Regions from separate parts of the Stenotrophomonas acidaminiphila genome, predicted to be linked through region 1. Evidence: predicted binding sites of a transcription regulator. Region 1 holds the regulator's gene; the other holds the start of a gene.
The links. Region 1 encodes FliA, which starts transcription of late flagellar genes. Its sites were predicted from a motif close to TAAAGTTTNNCNNNCNNNGGCCGATAA; they were not measured.
Positions count from the first base shown of each region.

Region 2: a site for FliA is predicted at 3,318-3,344, ahead of F0P95_RS01585 (GGDEF domain-containing protein). Genes of this name have one in related genera too.

Region 1 is NZ_CP043567.1:2,681,261-2,688,260, forward strand. Features, by position in the region: gene flhF (flagellar biosynthesis GTPase FlhF) at 150-1,856, shown strand; gene F0P95_RS12265 (MinD/ParA family protein) at 1,843-2,727, shown strand; gene F0P95_RS12270 (RNA polymerase sigma factor FliA) at 2,724-3,470, shown strand; gene cheY (chemotaxis response regulator CheY) at 3,484-3,876, shown strand; gene F0P95_RS12280 (protein phosphatase CheZ) at 3,876-4,499, shown strand; gene F0P95_RS12285 (chemotaxis protein CheA) at 4,504-6,498, shown strand; gene F0P95_RS12290 (flagellar motor protein) at 6,621-7,000, shown strand, end outside.
Region 2 is NZ_CP043567.1:285,860-292,859, reverse strand. Features, by position in the region: gene F0P95_RS01590 (M16 family metallopeptidase) at 1-1,614, shown strand, start outside; gene F0P95_RS01585 (GGDEF domain-containing protein) at 1,700-3,256, opposite strand; gene F0P95_RS01580 (Rossmann-fold NAD(P)-binding domain-containing protein) at 3,369-4,001, shown strand; gene F0P95_RS01575 (SDR family NAD(P)-dependent oxidoreductase) at 4,028-4,786, opposite strand; gene F0P95_RS01570 (VOC family protein) at 4,839-5,225, opposite strand; gene F0P95_RS01565 (DUF998 domain-containing protein) at 5,256-5,888, opposite strand; gene F0P95_RS01560 (hypothetical protein) at 5,920-6,258, opposite strand; gene F0P95_RS01555 (dihydrolipoamide acetyltransferase family protein) at 6,390-7,000, opposite strand, start outside.

The sequences.
Region 1 (7,000 bases):
CCGGCGGCGGCGCAGGACGACGTCAAAGAACGGACACCTAGCCGGCCACCGCCACACACGAAGGACGAGGAGCACGCACCGCCATGCACGACACCGCCAACGCCACTGCTCCCGCGTCGCACCCGCACACGAATTCCCGGTACTCCAGCATGAAGATCAAACGTTTCGTCGCCGCCGACATGCGCACCGCCATGAACCTGGTGCGCAAGGAACATGGCCCCGACGCCGTCATCCTGTCCAATCGCCGGATCGAGGAAGGCGTCGAGATCGTGGCGGCCGCCCACTACGACGAAAGCGTCGTGCAGCGCGCCCTGGAAGCCGCCCGCCCGGCACCGCCGCCGGCGCCCAAGCCGCGCAGCGCCGCCGAGGCGATCATCGCCGCGGTGACCCGCCGCAAGACCCCGGAACCGGAACCGGTGGTGGCCACCGCCTCGGCCGTTGCCGCCCTCGCCCGCTCGGCGGTCGGCGCCACCGGCCGCTCCATCGACAGCAGCGTCGAGCTGGCCCCGGGCAGCCGCTTTTCCTCGCTGCTCAAGCCGCAGCCCGCCCACGCCCCTGCCCCCGCCGTCGCACGCCAGCCCGCGCTGCCGGAACAGATCTTCGCGACCTTCCCGGCGGTGCCGGACGATACGCCGGTAGTGCCGGCATTCCGCCCGGAGGGCTTCGCCGTCGCCGCACCGGCAGTGGCGCCCGCCGCCGGCAACCGCGCCCACTTCGCGATCGATCCGCCACCGGAGGCACCGGCCCGGCAGGTGGCCGCGGCGGCCACACGGATCGAGGCGGCCATCGTCCCGCCCGCCATGCCGGATGCCGTCGCACCGGCACTGCCGGCCGAACCGGCAGCGCCCGTCGCCTCCCCGGCCGCAGCCACCGTCAATGTTCCGGCGCCGGCCGTGGACACCGCCGTCGCCGCGCCCGTGCTGAGCGTGGTGGCCGCGGCGCCGCGCGACGACCGCCAGCTGGCCGAGCTGCGCCAGGAAGTGGCCGGCATGCGCCAGCTGATCGAGCGCGAAATGAACCGCTTCACCGACGAACGCCTGCGCGGCAGCCCGGTGCGCGCCAACGCCCTGGACCTGATGGACGAGTACGGCTTCGACGCCGGCCTGGCCCGCGACGTGGCGGTACAGATGCCGGCCGATATCGACCCGGCACGCGCCCGCGGGCTGATGCTGGGGCTGATCTCCAAGAAACTGCCGATCGCCCCGGTCGACCCGATCGAGGCCGGCGGGGTCATCGCCCTGGTCGGCCCGACCGGCGCCGGCAAGACCACCACCATCGCAAAGCTGGCCTCGCGCTTCGCCGAAGCCCACGCCGCCCGCGACGTGGCCCTGGTCACCACCGACACCCAGCGCATCGGCGCCCGCGAGCAGCTGTACGGCTTCGGCCGCCAGCTCGGCATCGCCGTGCACGAAGCCAGCAGCGGCACCAACCTCAACCAGCTGCTGGAGCGCCTGGCCGACTACAAGCTGGTGCTGATCGACACCGCCGGACTGGGCCAGCGCGACCGCGCCCTGACCGCGCAGCTGCAGTGGCTGCGCGCCGCCGGCCAGATCCGCACCCTGCTGGTGCTGCCGGCCAACACCAGCTTCCAGGACATGGACGAGGTGGTGCGCCGCTTCGGCGCGGCCAACCCGCAGGGCCTGGTACTGACCAAGCTGGACGAGACCGGCCGCTTCGGCTCGGCCCTTTCGGTGGCCGTGGACCATCGCCTGCCGATCACCTGGGTGACCGACGGACAGGACGTGCCGGAAGACCTGCACCGCGCCTCGGCGGCCAATCTGGTGCTTCGCCTTGAAGATTTGCGCCGCGCGGCCGATATGCCCTGCAACCCGGAGTTGAACCATGCCGTCGCGTGAGTACGCCAAGCTGACCAATGCCTTCCCGCTGTCGGCCACCCGCCGCCAGCCCGCGGGCCCCGTGCGCACCATCGCGGTGACCGGCGGCAAGGGCGGCGTGGGCAAGACCAACGTCTCGGCCAACCTGGCCGTGGCGCTGGCCGGCATGGGCAAGCGCACGCTGCTGCTGGACGCCGACCTCGGCCTGGCCAACATCGACGTCATCCTCGGCCTGCAGCCCAAGCACACCCTGGCCGACCTGGTCGCCGGGCGCTGCACGCTGGAGGACGTCATCATCGAAGGCCCCGACGGCCTGCTGGTGGTGCCGGCCGCGTCCGGCCGCCGGCACATGGCCGAACTGCAGCCGGCCGAGCACGTCGGCCTGGTCAACGTGTTCTCCGAGCTGGAACGCGACCTGGACGTGATGATCATCGACACCGCCGCCGGCATCACCGACAGCGTGTTGACCTTCTGCCAGGCCGCGCAGGACACCGTGGTGGTGGTCTGCGACGAGCCGGCCTCGATCACCGACGCCTACGCGCTGATCAAGGTGCTCTCGCGCGAGCGCGGGGTCGACCGGATCCAGGTCGTGGCCAACATGGCCCGCGACCCCAACGAAGGCCGCATGCTGTACGAGAAGCTGGTGCGGGTGTGCGAGAAGTTCCTGACCGACGTCTCGCTCAACTACCTGGGCTGCGTGCCGCAGGACGACTGGCTGCGCCTGTCGGTGCAGCGCCAGCAGCCGGTGGTCAAGCTGTACCCGTCGGCGCCGGCGGCGCTGGCGCTGCAGGAGATCGCCCGCCGCACCGCCCGCTGGCAGGCGCCGACCGAGCCGCGCGGCGGCGTCGAGTTCTTCCTGGAGCGCATCATCCAGCGCGGGGTGGCGACATGAACCCGGCCGCCCATTACCGCGAAGTCCAGCGCGCCAGCGCCAACGACTGCATCGCCCGCCATTCGGACCTGGTGCGGCGCATCGCCCACCACCTGGCGGCGCGCCTGCCGGCCAGCGTCGAGATCGACGACCTGATCCAGGCCGGCATGATGGGCCTGATCGAAGCCTCGCGCAGCTACGACGCCGAACAGGGCGCCTCGTTCGAGACCTACGCCTCGATCCGCATCCGCGGCTCGATGATCGACGAGATCCGCCGTGGCGACTGGGTGCCGCGCTCGGTGCATCGCCGCGCCCGCGATGCCGCCGCCACCATCCGCCGCATCGAACAGAGCACCGGCCGCGCCGCCAGCGCGACCGAGGTGGCGCAGGCCATGGACATGCCGCTGCCCGAGTACATGCGGCTGATCGAGGACGCCGCGCGCGGCCAGGTGCTGAGCCTGGAATCGCGGATCGAGGACCAGGGCGAGCTGGACACGCCGGCCACCGGCGGCCCGACCCCGCAGCAGGTGCTCGAGCGCAGCCAGTTCGGCGAGGAACTGGGCAAGGCCATCGGCCAGCTGCCCGAGCGCGAACAGCTGGTGCTGTCGCTGTACTACGAGCAGGAGCTGAACCTGAAGGAGATCGGCGCGGTGCTCGGGGTCAGCGAGTCGCGCGTGTGCCAGATCCACGGCCAGGCCATGCTGCGGCTGCGTGGCCGGCTGAAGATTTTCGAGGCGGCCGACGCCGGCCTCGTCGAACCATGAAGAGGAACACCTTTTGAACAAGAACATGCGGATCCTGATCGTCGACGACTTCTCGACCATGCGGCGCATCGTCAAGAACCTGCTGGGCGACCTGGGCTTCACCAACACCGCCGAAGCCGAGGACGGGCATGCCGCGCTGGCGCTGTTGAACAGCCAGCCGTTCGATTTCGTGATCACCGACTGGAACATGCCGGTGATGACCGGCATCGAACTGCTCAAGGCGATCCGCGCCGATGCCAGGCTCAAGACCCTGCCGGTGCTGATGGTCACCGCCGAGGCCAAGCGCGAGCAGATCATCGAGGCCGCGCAGTGCGGCGTGAACGGCTACATCATCAAGCCGTTCACCGCGCAGACCCTGGAAGAGAAGCTGGGCAAGATCTTCGAGCGGCTGGCAGCGAGCGCCTGATGACCATGTCCAGCGGAACTCCGAGCGAGAAATCGGTCCTGGTGCAGCACCTGCAGGACGCGCTGGCAGCGCTGGAAGGCGGCGACGAGAACGGCTGGCGCCGTGAAATCGACGCGCTGGCCGCGCTGCGCACGCAGCCGATGATGGCCGGGCTGGGGCGCCTTGCGCGCGAGCTGGGCCAGGCCCTGGGCGAGCTGCCGACGGTCCCCACCGAGGCCGGCGAGCTGGACGATGCCTGCGCGCGCCTGGACCACGTGGTGGAGATGACCGAAAAAGCGACCCACCGCACCCTGGACCTGGCCGAGCAGTGCCGCGAGCTGGTCAGCGGGCTGCGCGAGGGCAGCGTGCCGGCGATCGAACACGAGCAGGCGCTGGAGCGCATCCGCCACAACCTCACCGAGATCGCCCTGACCCAGAGCTACCAGGACCTGACCGGCCAGATCATCCGCCGCGTGGTCGGCATCGTGCGCCGCGTGCACGAGGGTTTCGGCGCGCTCGGCCTGCCGCCACCGGAAGACGAGGCGCGCGGTCGCGGCCTCGCCGGCCCGGCGCTGGAAGGCATCGACCGCCACGCCGTCAGCCAGAACGACGCCGACGACCTGCTCTCCAACCTGGGGCTGTGATGCCATGAGCGCCTTCGCCGACGACATCGCCGCCGATTTCATCATCGAGGCCCAGGAAATCCTGGATCGCCTCGGCGAACAGCTGGTCGCCCTGGAGCAGTCGCCCCAGGACAACGACCAGCTCAACGCGGTGTTCCGCGGCTTCCACACGCTCAAGGGCGGCGCCGGCTTCCTCGGCATCAACGCCATGGTCGAGCTGTGCCACGCCGCCGAGGAAACCCTGGGCATGGCGCGCTCGGGCAAGGCGGTACTGCAGGCGCACCACTTCGACGCCGCGCAGCAGTCGCTGGACTGGCTGCAGGCGATGCTCGACGCGGTGTCGGCCGGCACCGATCCGCAGCACGCGCCGCCGTCGCTGATCGCGCTGTTCGACGTCGATGCGACCCCGGCCCCCGCGGCGCCGGTCGCGGCGGCCGCGCCGGTCGCGGCGCCGGCCGGCGACCTGATCACCGAAGACGAATTCGAGAACCTGCTCGACCAGCTGCACGGCGGCGCCGCTCCCGGCACCCGCCCGGCAGCGGCCAGCACCGCGCCAGCCGCCAGCCGCACGGGCGGCGACCTGATCACCGAGGACGAGTTCGAGAGCCTGCTCGACCAGCTGCATGGCGGCGCCGCCCCCGGCACCCGCCCCGTCGCGGCCACCGCCCGCCCGGCCGCACCGGCCCGGGGCGGCGACGACCTGATCAGCGAGGACGAATTCGAGGCCCTGCTCGACACCCTGCATGCCGGCGCCGCTCCCGGCGCCCGTACACTGCCGGCCGCCGCAGCCGCCGTGCCCCCGGCACCGGCTCCGGCCGCCCCGGCACGCGCGGCCCCCCCGGTACCGGCCGCGGCCAAGGCTGCGGTCGAGCCGGAACAGACCGTGCGCGTGGACACCAAGCGCCTGGATGCCATCGTCAACCTGATCGGCGAACTGGTGCTCTCGCGCAACCGGCTCAAGACCCTGCGCGCACGGCTGAAGGACGAAGAACTCGACCGGGCCGTGTCCACCCTGGACATCGCCACCGCGCGCCTGCAGTCGGCGGTGATGCGCACCCGCATGCAGCCGGTCGGCAAGGTGTTCTCGCGCTTTCCCAAGGTCGCCCGCGACGTCGCCCGCAGCCTGAAGAAGGAAGTGGACCTGGAACTGATCGGCGCCGAGACCGAACTCGACCGCAACCTGGTCGAGGCGCTGGCCGATCCGCTGGTGCACCTGGTCCGCAACGCCATCGACCATGGCGTGGAAATGCCCGACCTGCGCGAAGCGCAGGGCAAGCCGCGCATGGGCCGGGTGCGGCTGTCGGCGCAGCAGGAAGGCGACTACGTCAGCATCGAGGTGCAGGACGACGGCGCCGGCATCGATCCCGAGCGGCTGCGCGCCAAGGCCCGCGAGAAGGGCCTGCTGGACCCGGAGGCGGCGGCACGGCTGAGCAGCGAGGAATGCCTGCACCTGGTGTTCCTGCCCGGCTTCTCGACCAAGCAGCAGGTCACCGATATTTCCGGCCGCGGCGTCGGCATGGACGTGGTGCAGTCGCGCATCCGCGAACTGAGCGGGCAGATCCAGATCCAGTCGGAACTGGGCCGCGGCAGCCGCTTCCTGATCCGCGTGCCGCTGACCCTGGCGATCCTGCCGACCCTGCTGGTGCAGGCCGGCGAGGACATCTACGCGCTGCCGCTGGCACGGGTGATGGAAGTGCTGCACGCACCGCGCACCTCGCTGGGCTGGTTCGACGGCCGCGCCGTGCTTGATCGCAAGTCGCACACGCTGGCGCTGGTGGACCTGCGCCAGTGGCTGGACGTGGAACCGGCGCAGTCGACCCTGCTCACCATCGTGGTGCTGCAGATCGGCGAGGCCCGCTTCGGCCTGGTCGTGGACCAGGTGCGCGGCCGCGAGGAAGTGGTGATCAAGCCGCTGCCCAAGGCGCTGCGCGGGCTGAAGGGCTATGCCGGCGCCACCCTGATCGGCGACGGCCGCATGGCGCTGATCCTGGACGTGGACGGGCTGCGCAGCCAGGAGTAAGCCCGCCGGTCGCGCCGGTAGCGGCGCATGACCGCCGCAGCCCGCGGCCACACCCGCCCGCCGCGCCCGCGGCCGCCCCCCCACCCGTTCAAGTACCCCGCGCACGCGCCGATATTCGTTAAATGGACAGACTCAGCATCATCGGACTCTTCCTCGCACTGGCCTCGCTGGTGGGTGGCAGCATACTCAAGGGAGCCGGCCTGTCCTCGCTGTGGTCGCCGGCGGCATTCGTCATCGTCATCGTCGGCACCGTGGCGGCGATCCTGCTGCACACTTCGCCGGCGATCTTCCGCCACGCCTTCAGGATCGTGCGCTGGGTGGTGCAGCCGCCGGCCAGCGACCGCCAGGCACTGATCCGGCAGATCGTGGAGTGGAGCAACATCGCCCGCCGCCAGGGCCTGCTCGGGCTGGAGCCGCAGGTGGAAATGCAGGACGACCCGTTCCTGCGCAAGGGCCTGCAGCTGGTGGTGGACGGCGTGGAGCCCGACGCGATCCGGCACAT
Region 2 (7,000 bases), 1.4 Mb from region 1:
GCGGCCAAGCAGCGCATCGGCAACGACCAGGAGAACCTGTTCAACAACGTCAACGCGGTGGCGATGGCACTGTCGGAGTACCAGGCAGCCGGCGACTGGCGCCTGTTGTTCGTGCAGCGTGATGCCATTGCCAAGGTCACGGCTGCGGACGTCAACCGGGTGGCGGCGACGTACCTGAAGCCGAGTAACCGCACGCTTGGCCGGTTCGTGCCCACCGACGCGCCGGACCGCGCGGAGATTCCCGCCGCGCCGGCGATCGCCAGCGTGGTCGACGGCTACACCGGCCGGGCGGCGGTGGCGGCGGGCGAGGCCTTCGAGGCGACGCCGCAGAACATCGCCGCGCGCACGCAGACGTTCACCCTGGGCGATGGCCTGAAGGTGTCGCTGCTGCCGCGCCGGACGCGCGGGCAGACGGTCACCGTCAACGCCCGTTTCGAGTTCGGCAGCGAGCAGGCCGTCAGCGGTCGCGATACCGCCGCGCAGTGGGTGGGGTCGATGCTGCTGCGCGGTGCCGCCGGGCAGAGCTACGAGCAGCTGGTTGCCCGCTTCGACGCGCTCAAGACCGAGGCCTCCATCGGCGGCAGCCTGCAGGGTGCGCAGATCCGCCTCAGCGGCAAGCGCGAAACCCTGGCCGAGGCGCTGGCGCTGGCCGCGCAGGTACTGCGCCAGCCGGACTTCCCGCAGGCGCAGTTCGAACAGCTGCGACTGCAGGCGATCACGGGTATCGAAGCGCAGCGCAAGGAGCCGGGCATGCTGGCATCGATGGCGATGGCGACGTACTTCGATCCGTGGCCCGCGGGGCATCCATTGCATGCGGATTCACTGGACGAGTCGCTGGCCAAGCTCAATGCGCTCAAGCTCGAGGACCTGCGTGCCTGGCACCGTGATTTCTATGGCACCGCCAGCGGCCAGATCAGCGTGGTGGGCGACTTCGATCCGGAGGCGGTGAAGACGCAGCTGCAGGCGTTGTTCGCTGGCTGGAAGTCGCCGGCACCCTATGCGCCCATCGCCACCCGCTACCAGCCGCGCGCGGCGCACCGGGAGAGCTTCAGCACTCCCGACAAGCCCAACGCGGTACTGCTGGCGCGGCAGAACCTGTCGCTCAACGTGACCGATGCCGACGCACCGGCGCTGAGCATCGCTGTGGACATCCTGGGCGGCGATCCGCTCAAGTCGCGCCTGGCCGACCGCATCCGCCAGCGCGAAGGACTGAGCTACGGCGTGAGCGCCGGGCTGCGTGCGGACGACAGCCGCAGCGGCCGCGACGACAATGGCAGCCTCACGGTGCAGGCCATCGCCGCGCCGGAGAACATGGGCAAGGTGGAGCGTGCCCTGCGCGAGGAGCTGGCGCGATTGGTGGCCGACGGCGTCACCGAGCAGGAACTGCGCGACGCCGTCGCCGCGCGCATGGTCCAGCGCGAGCAGTCGCGTGCCAGCGATGGTGCGGTGGCCGGGCTGCTGCAGGAGCTGCTCGACTACGATCGCTCCATGGCGTTCGTGATCGAGCGCGACGCGGCCTACCGGTCGCTGACCGTCGACCGGGTCAATGCCGCGATCCGCACGCACCTCAAGCCCGAAAGCCTGAGCGTGTTCGTGGCCGGCGACTTCAAGTAAGTGGAATGCCGGGGCGGCCCTGGTGGCCGCCCCGGTCGCATGGAGGGGGAGGCCGGCATGGCCGCGGTCGGTGCCGGTGGCGGGGTCAGTCGGCGTTGCCGACCCGGTCGCGGCCGGCCTGCTTGGCCGCGTAGAGTGCGCGGTCTGCGCGCTGCAGCAGGGTCTCGGCGGATTCGTCCGGGCGCCATTGCGCGATGCCGGCGCTGAAACGCACGTGCACGCGCTGGCCGTCGTGCAGGAACGGCCGATGGGCCAGCGCTTCCTGCAGCCGGCGCAACTGCGCGTCGGCCTGTTCCTGGGCCATGCCGGGCAGGACCAGCACGAACTCGTCGCCGCCCAGGCGTGCGACCTGGCCATGGCTGCCCAGTCGCGTCTGCGCGGTGGTTACCAGGTGGCGCAGCGCGTGGTCGCCGCCGGCGTGGCCATAGTCGGCGTTGGTCCGGCCGAAATGATCCAGGTCCAGCAGGGCGATGCTGAGCAGCGGCTGCGCGCCGCCCATCGCATCGGCGAGCAGTTCCTGCAGGCCGCGCCGGTTCAGGGCCCCGGTCAGCGGATCGGTACGCAACTGGCTGCCGGCTTCCTCCAGCTCGCGCTCGAGTTGCTGCACGCGTTGTTCGGCCGCCAGCGCCTCGGCGCGGGCGCTGGCCAGGCGGTCTCGCGCGCGCAGCGCCTGCGCCTGCACGCGCGCGGTGTCCTGCAGCACGTTCTGCAGCAACTGGCCGAGGTCGGCCAGGCTGCGCGCCTGGCGTACCGCGACCGCGTAGCTGGCGATGCGGTCGTGGTAGTCGCCGGTCTCCGAGGCCATGCCCTCGACCTGCTCGACGAAATCGACCATCAGCTCCTTCATCGCCTCCTTGGACTCCTCGATGCCCTGCCGCAGCACGCCCTGGCGGTAGATCACCTCACGCAGGTCGTTGCGGGTGCGTTCCAGCGAGGTGCGATCCAGCGGCCCGGCCAGCATCTGCCGCACGTTGCCGATCTGGCCGTGCAGCCAGCTGCCGCCATCGACCAGTTCGGCGATGTTCTGCAGCAGCAGGTCGAACAGGTTGAGCAGCAGGTCGTGCTGCTCGTGGAGCACGTCGTTGCGCACCCCGACCTGGTGGCAGAGTTCGCGCAGGTGCTGCTCCACCGGCTCCAGCGATTGCCCGGATTGCCAGCCGCGCAGTTCGTCGCCCATGCGCCGGGCCTGGGCTTCCAGCTCCGGTGCCTGTTGCAGCAGGCTGGACAGCACCGCGCCGAGGGTGTTGCGCAGCATGTCGCGCAGCCGCTCGGCCTCGCTGTTGCCGGGCTGCGCCGGCCCCAGTTCGATGGTGCGGATGTACTTGTCGATCAGCTGGCGCAGCAGGCGGCCATAGCGTTCCCACTCCTGGCGGTCGTAGGCGCTGTGCAGCAGCCGGCCGAGGTCGCCGAGTTCGCCGGGCAGGGTGGACATGCCCTGGGCGAAGGCATGCAGCAGCGCCTCCGGGGCATGGGCATGGCCGAATACCCGCTGCAGCGGCGCGGTGCCGTGGCCGTGCGCGGCGGCTTTCGGCGCGGGCGCGGCCGGCGCGGGTGCCGGGGTCTCGGCCATGGCCTGGCGGCGTGACAGGATGCGTCCCAGTCCGGCAGGCTTGGAGGGCGGGATGTCGTTGCTGTCGGCCATTGCGAGGCGTTTCCGGACGGGCTGTGCGGGCGGGCCGCGGGCAGGGGATCGATGTCCCCCATTATCGGCGAGGCGGATGCCGGCTTGAACAGCCGGGCGAAGGAGGAGCGGGATGCGTGTACTGCTGGCTGGCGCCACCGGGCTGGTGGGGTCACAGGTGCTGATGCGGTTGCTGGCCGATGCGCGCTGCACGGCCGTCGTCGCGCCGGCGCGGCGGCCATTGCCGCTGCGGCATCCGCGCCTGTTCGGCCCGCTGCTGGATTTCGAGTCGCTGCCGCTGGAGGCGCCCTGGTGGCAGGTGGATGCGGCGATCTGCGCGCTGGGCTCGACCCTGAAGCAGGCCGGCTCGCGGCAGGCGTTCGCGCGCATCGACCGCGGCTACCCGCTGGCCATCGCCCGCGCGGTGAAAGCGCACGGCTGCGCGGTCTTCGCACTGAATTCGGCGATGGGCGCCAACCCGCGTTCGCCGTTCTTCTACAACCGGGTCAAGGGCGGACTGGAGCAGGATCTACGCGCGCTGGAGTTCGCGTCGCTGGCGCTGGTGCGACCGGGGCTGATCGGTGGCGAGCGCAACGAGCCACGCCCCGGCGAGCAGGCGGCCGCGCGGGTGCTGGGTGCGCTGGCACCGGTGTTGCCGCGCGCGTGGCGCATCAATCCGGCCGGGCGGATCGCCGCCGCGCTGGTCGAAGCGGCGCTGGCGCCGCGGCCGGGTGTGCAGGTGATCGGGTCGGCGCAGCTGGCGTAGCCGCCGCGCGCCGGTAGCGGCGGCGCTCAGGCCGGTAGCGACTGGCCGCCATCCACCGCCAGCACCTGCCCGGTGATCCAGCGGGCGGCGGGCGAGCACAGGAACACCGCGGCCGCCGCCACGTCGGCAGGGTCGCCGAAGCCACCGAACGGAATCCGGTCGCGGATGCTTGCGTACAGCGCTGGCTCGAAGGTGCGGCGCTGGTCCCACAGCCCGCCGGGGAAAACGATGGAGCCGGGAGCGATGGCATTGACGCGGATGCGCTCGCGGGCCAGTTCGGTGGCGAGCGTGACGGTGTAATAGTCCAGCGCCGCCTTGGCGGTGGAATAGGCGGTGGCGCGCGGTGTCGGCACGCGCGCGTTGATCGAGCTGAGGTTGAGGATGGCCGGCATCGCACTGCGCCGCAGGTACGGCAGCGCCAGCCGATTGGTGCGCACCGCGGCCATCAGGTCGATGTCGAAGCCGGCCTGCCAGCTGGCGTCGTCGTTGCCGTGGCCGAACCCGGAGGCATTGTTGACCACGATGTCGATGCCGCCCAGCGCGGCGGCGGCCGCTTCGACCCAGGCCTGGATCTGCGCCGGATCGGCCAGGTCGCAGGCCTGCACGTGCACCTGCGCGCCCCCGGCCTGCAGCGTGTCGCGCGCGCGTTGCAGGCCGTCGGCCCCGCGCGCGCACAGCCCCAGGCGTGCGCCGTGCCGGGCGAACGCGGTGGCGATGGCCAGGCCGATGCCACGGCTGCCGCCGGCGATCAGGACGCGGGCGTCGCCCAGCTGGTGAACCGTCATCGTGGCGTCTTCCGCGGGAACCGGTGGGTATTGTCGCCGCAAAGGCCGCGGTTCACGCCCAGGTCGTGGCCGGCTGCCCGCTGTCGGGGTGCTTCATGCGCACCACGCAGAAGCGGTGGCCGGTCGGCGCTTCCATCACCCACCAGCGCTTGACGAAGCCGATGCGGCGCGCGCCCAGCGCTTCGAGCCGGTCGGCTTCGGCGTCGATGTCGTCCGCTTCGATGTCCAGGTGCACGCGCGGGGGATGGCTGACGCGCTGCACCTCCACGTGCAGGCCGCCGGGCGCGCCGGACAGCCCGGCGTACTGCGCGCCGTCGGTGTCGGTCTCCGCGGCGTGGGGCACCAGCCCCAGCGCGGCGCTCCAGAACCGGGCGGCGGTGCCGGCGTCGGTGTCCTGGCAGTCGATGATGAAGCCGGCCAGGCGGCTGCGATGGGCCATGCGCGTGCTCCTGCGGTGGGAGCGGCGAGCTTACGCCCGTGTCGCGGGCGCGGGTGTGGAGGTCGTGGCCCGCGCCGGTCCACCGAGCCGCCACGCAGCGACGCATAGCGCGCCATAGACCAGCCATTCGGCCAACCGCTGCAGCAGCCCGCGCCAGGCCTGCAGTTCGGGTGCGGCCATCAGCACGAACAGCAGCAGCCAGGTGGTCGCCAGCCCGGCCCACAGCAGGCGGATGCCGGCTGGCAGTCGTGGCGCGGTGGCGAGCAGCAGCAGGCCCAGCGCGGTTCCGCCGTAAGTGAGCACGCCCAGCAGGGTATGCAGTTGCTGGCGGATACTGCCGCTTGCCGGGCAGCCGAGATCGCAGGGCGCCAGGGCCGAGCCGATCCAGGCCAGCGGCTCGCACAACAGCAGCCAGTAGCCGACACGACTGGGGCCGCTGACCGGCGCCAGGCGCGCGCAGGCCAGCAGCAGCCAGGCGGCGAGCAGGCCTACCGGAACGAAGCCGGCCAGGCTGATCAGCCGTGCGTGCGGGCTGCCGCTGGCGCCCAGTTCGCTGATGTACCGGGCCATGTGCGAATAGCCGGGCTTGAGCAGCGCGCCGCCGAACAGCATGCCGAGGTAGGCCAGCGCGAACAGCGGCACGATCCGGCGCGGGTGGGACATGGCGGTCGCGGGGCGGGTGCCGGAGGCCGGGTCAGCGCGCTGCGCTGGCCAGGAACAGCTCGACCTTGCCGCAGGACGGGCAGGCGTGCAGGTCGAACGCCTCGCGGTTCACCAGCAGTTCGCCGAGGTTGCCGAGCAGGAACGGCAGCGCCTGGGAGCCCTCGTGGAAGCGCTTGCGGCCAGCGAACACCATCGGCGTGCCGGGGCAGCGCAGGCAATCGATCAGGCGCGGCGGCCAGGCCACCGGATCGGCGTTGTCGGGGCGGAAGCCCGGGTCCGCGCTGCCGTCGACGCGGGTGCCGCATTTCCAGCACTGGTCGAAGGTGTCCTCGTTGCTTTCCCTGCAGTGGCTGCAGATCCAATGGGCCATGGTCACGCCTGTCCTGTGCGATGCGGGCATCGTAGCGTGGCCGCGGGCGTCGTGGCGACCGGGGCGGGCAACAAAAAGAGCCCGCATCGCTGCGGGCTCAGGTCCGGCTGCGGAACCGTCGCCGCGGACGGTCAGTGCGGCCGGGCCAGGTCGTCGATCAACACGCGCAGGAAGCGCGCGGCCTCACCGCCGGTGCAGGCGCGGTGGTCGAACGTGACCGACAGCGGGATCACCTTGTGCGTTTCCACGCCGCCCATTACCGGGGTCACCTGGAAGCGGGCGCGACCGGCGGCGACGATGGCCACGCACGGCGGCACCACCACCGGGGTGGCATAGCGGCCGGCGAACATGCCGAAGTTGGACAGGCTGATGGTGTAGCCGCTCAGTTCCGACGGCGCGATGCTGCGCTCTTCCACCTGCTGGCGCAGGCGGTTGATGCCTTCGCGCACGCCGCGCGCGTCGAGCATGTCGGCGTTGCGCAGTGCCGGCACGAACAGACCGTCGTCGGTGTCCACGGCGATGCCGATGTCCACCTGCGCGTGCAGGGTGCGGGTGAGGGTGTCGCCGTCGAACCAGGCGTTCATCGCCGGCACCGCCTGGCAGGCGGCGACGATGCCGCGCACCAGCCGCGAGGTCATGTCGTTGCCCGGTGCCCAGGCATGGATGTCGGCGTCGTCGGTCAGCGTGGTCGGCACGACCTTGCTGTGCGCGTCGGCCATTACCCGCGCCATGTTGCGGCGCA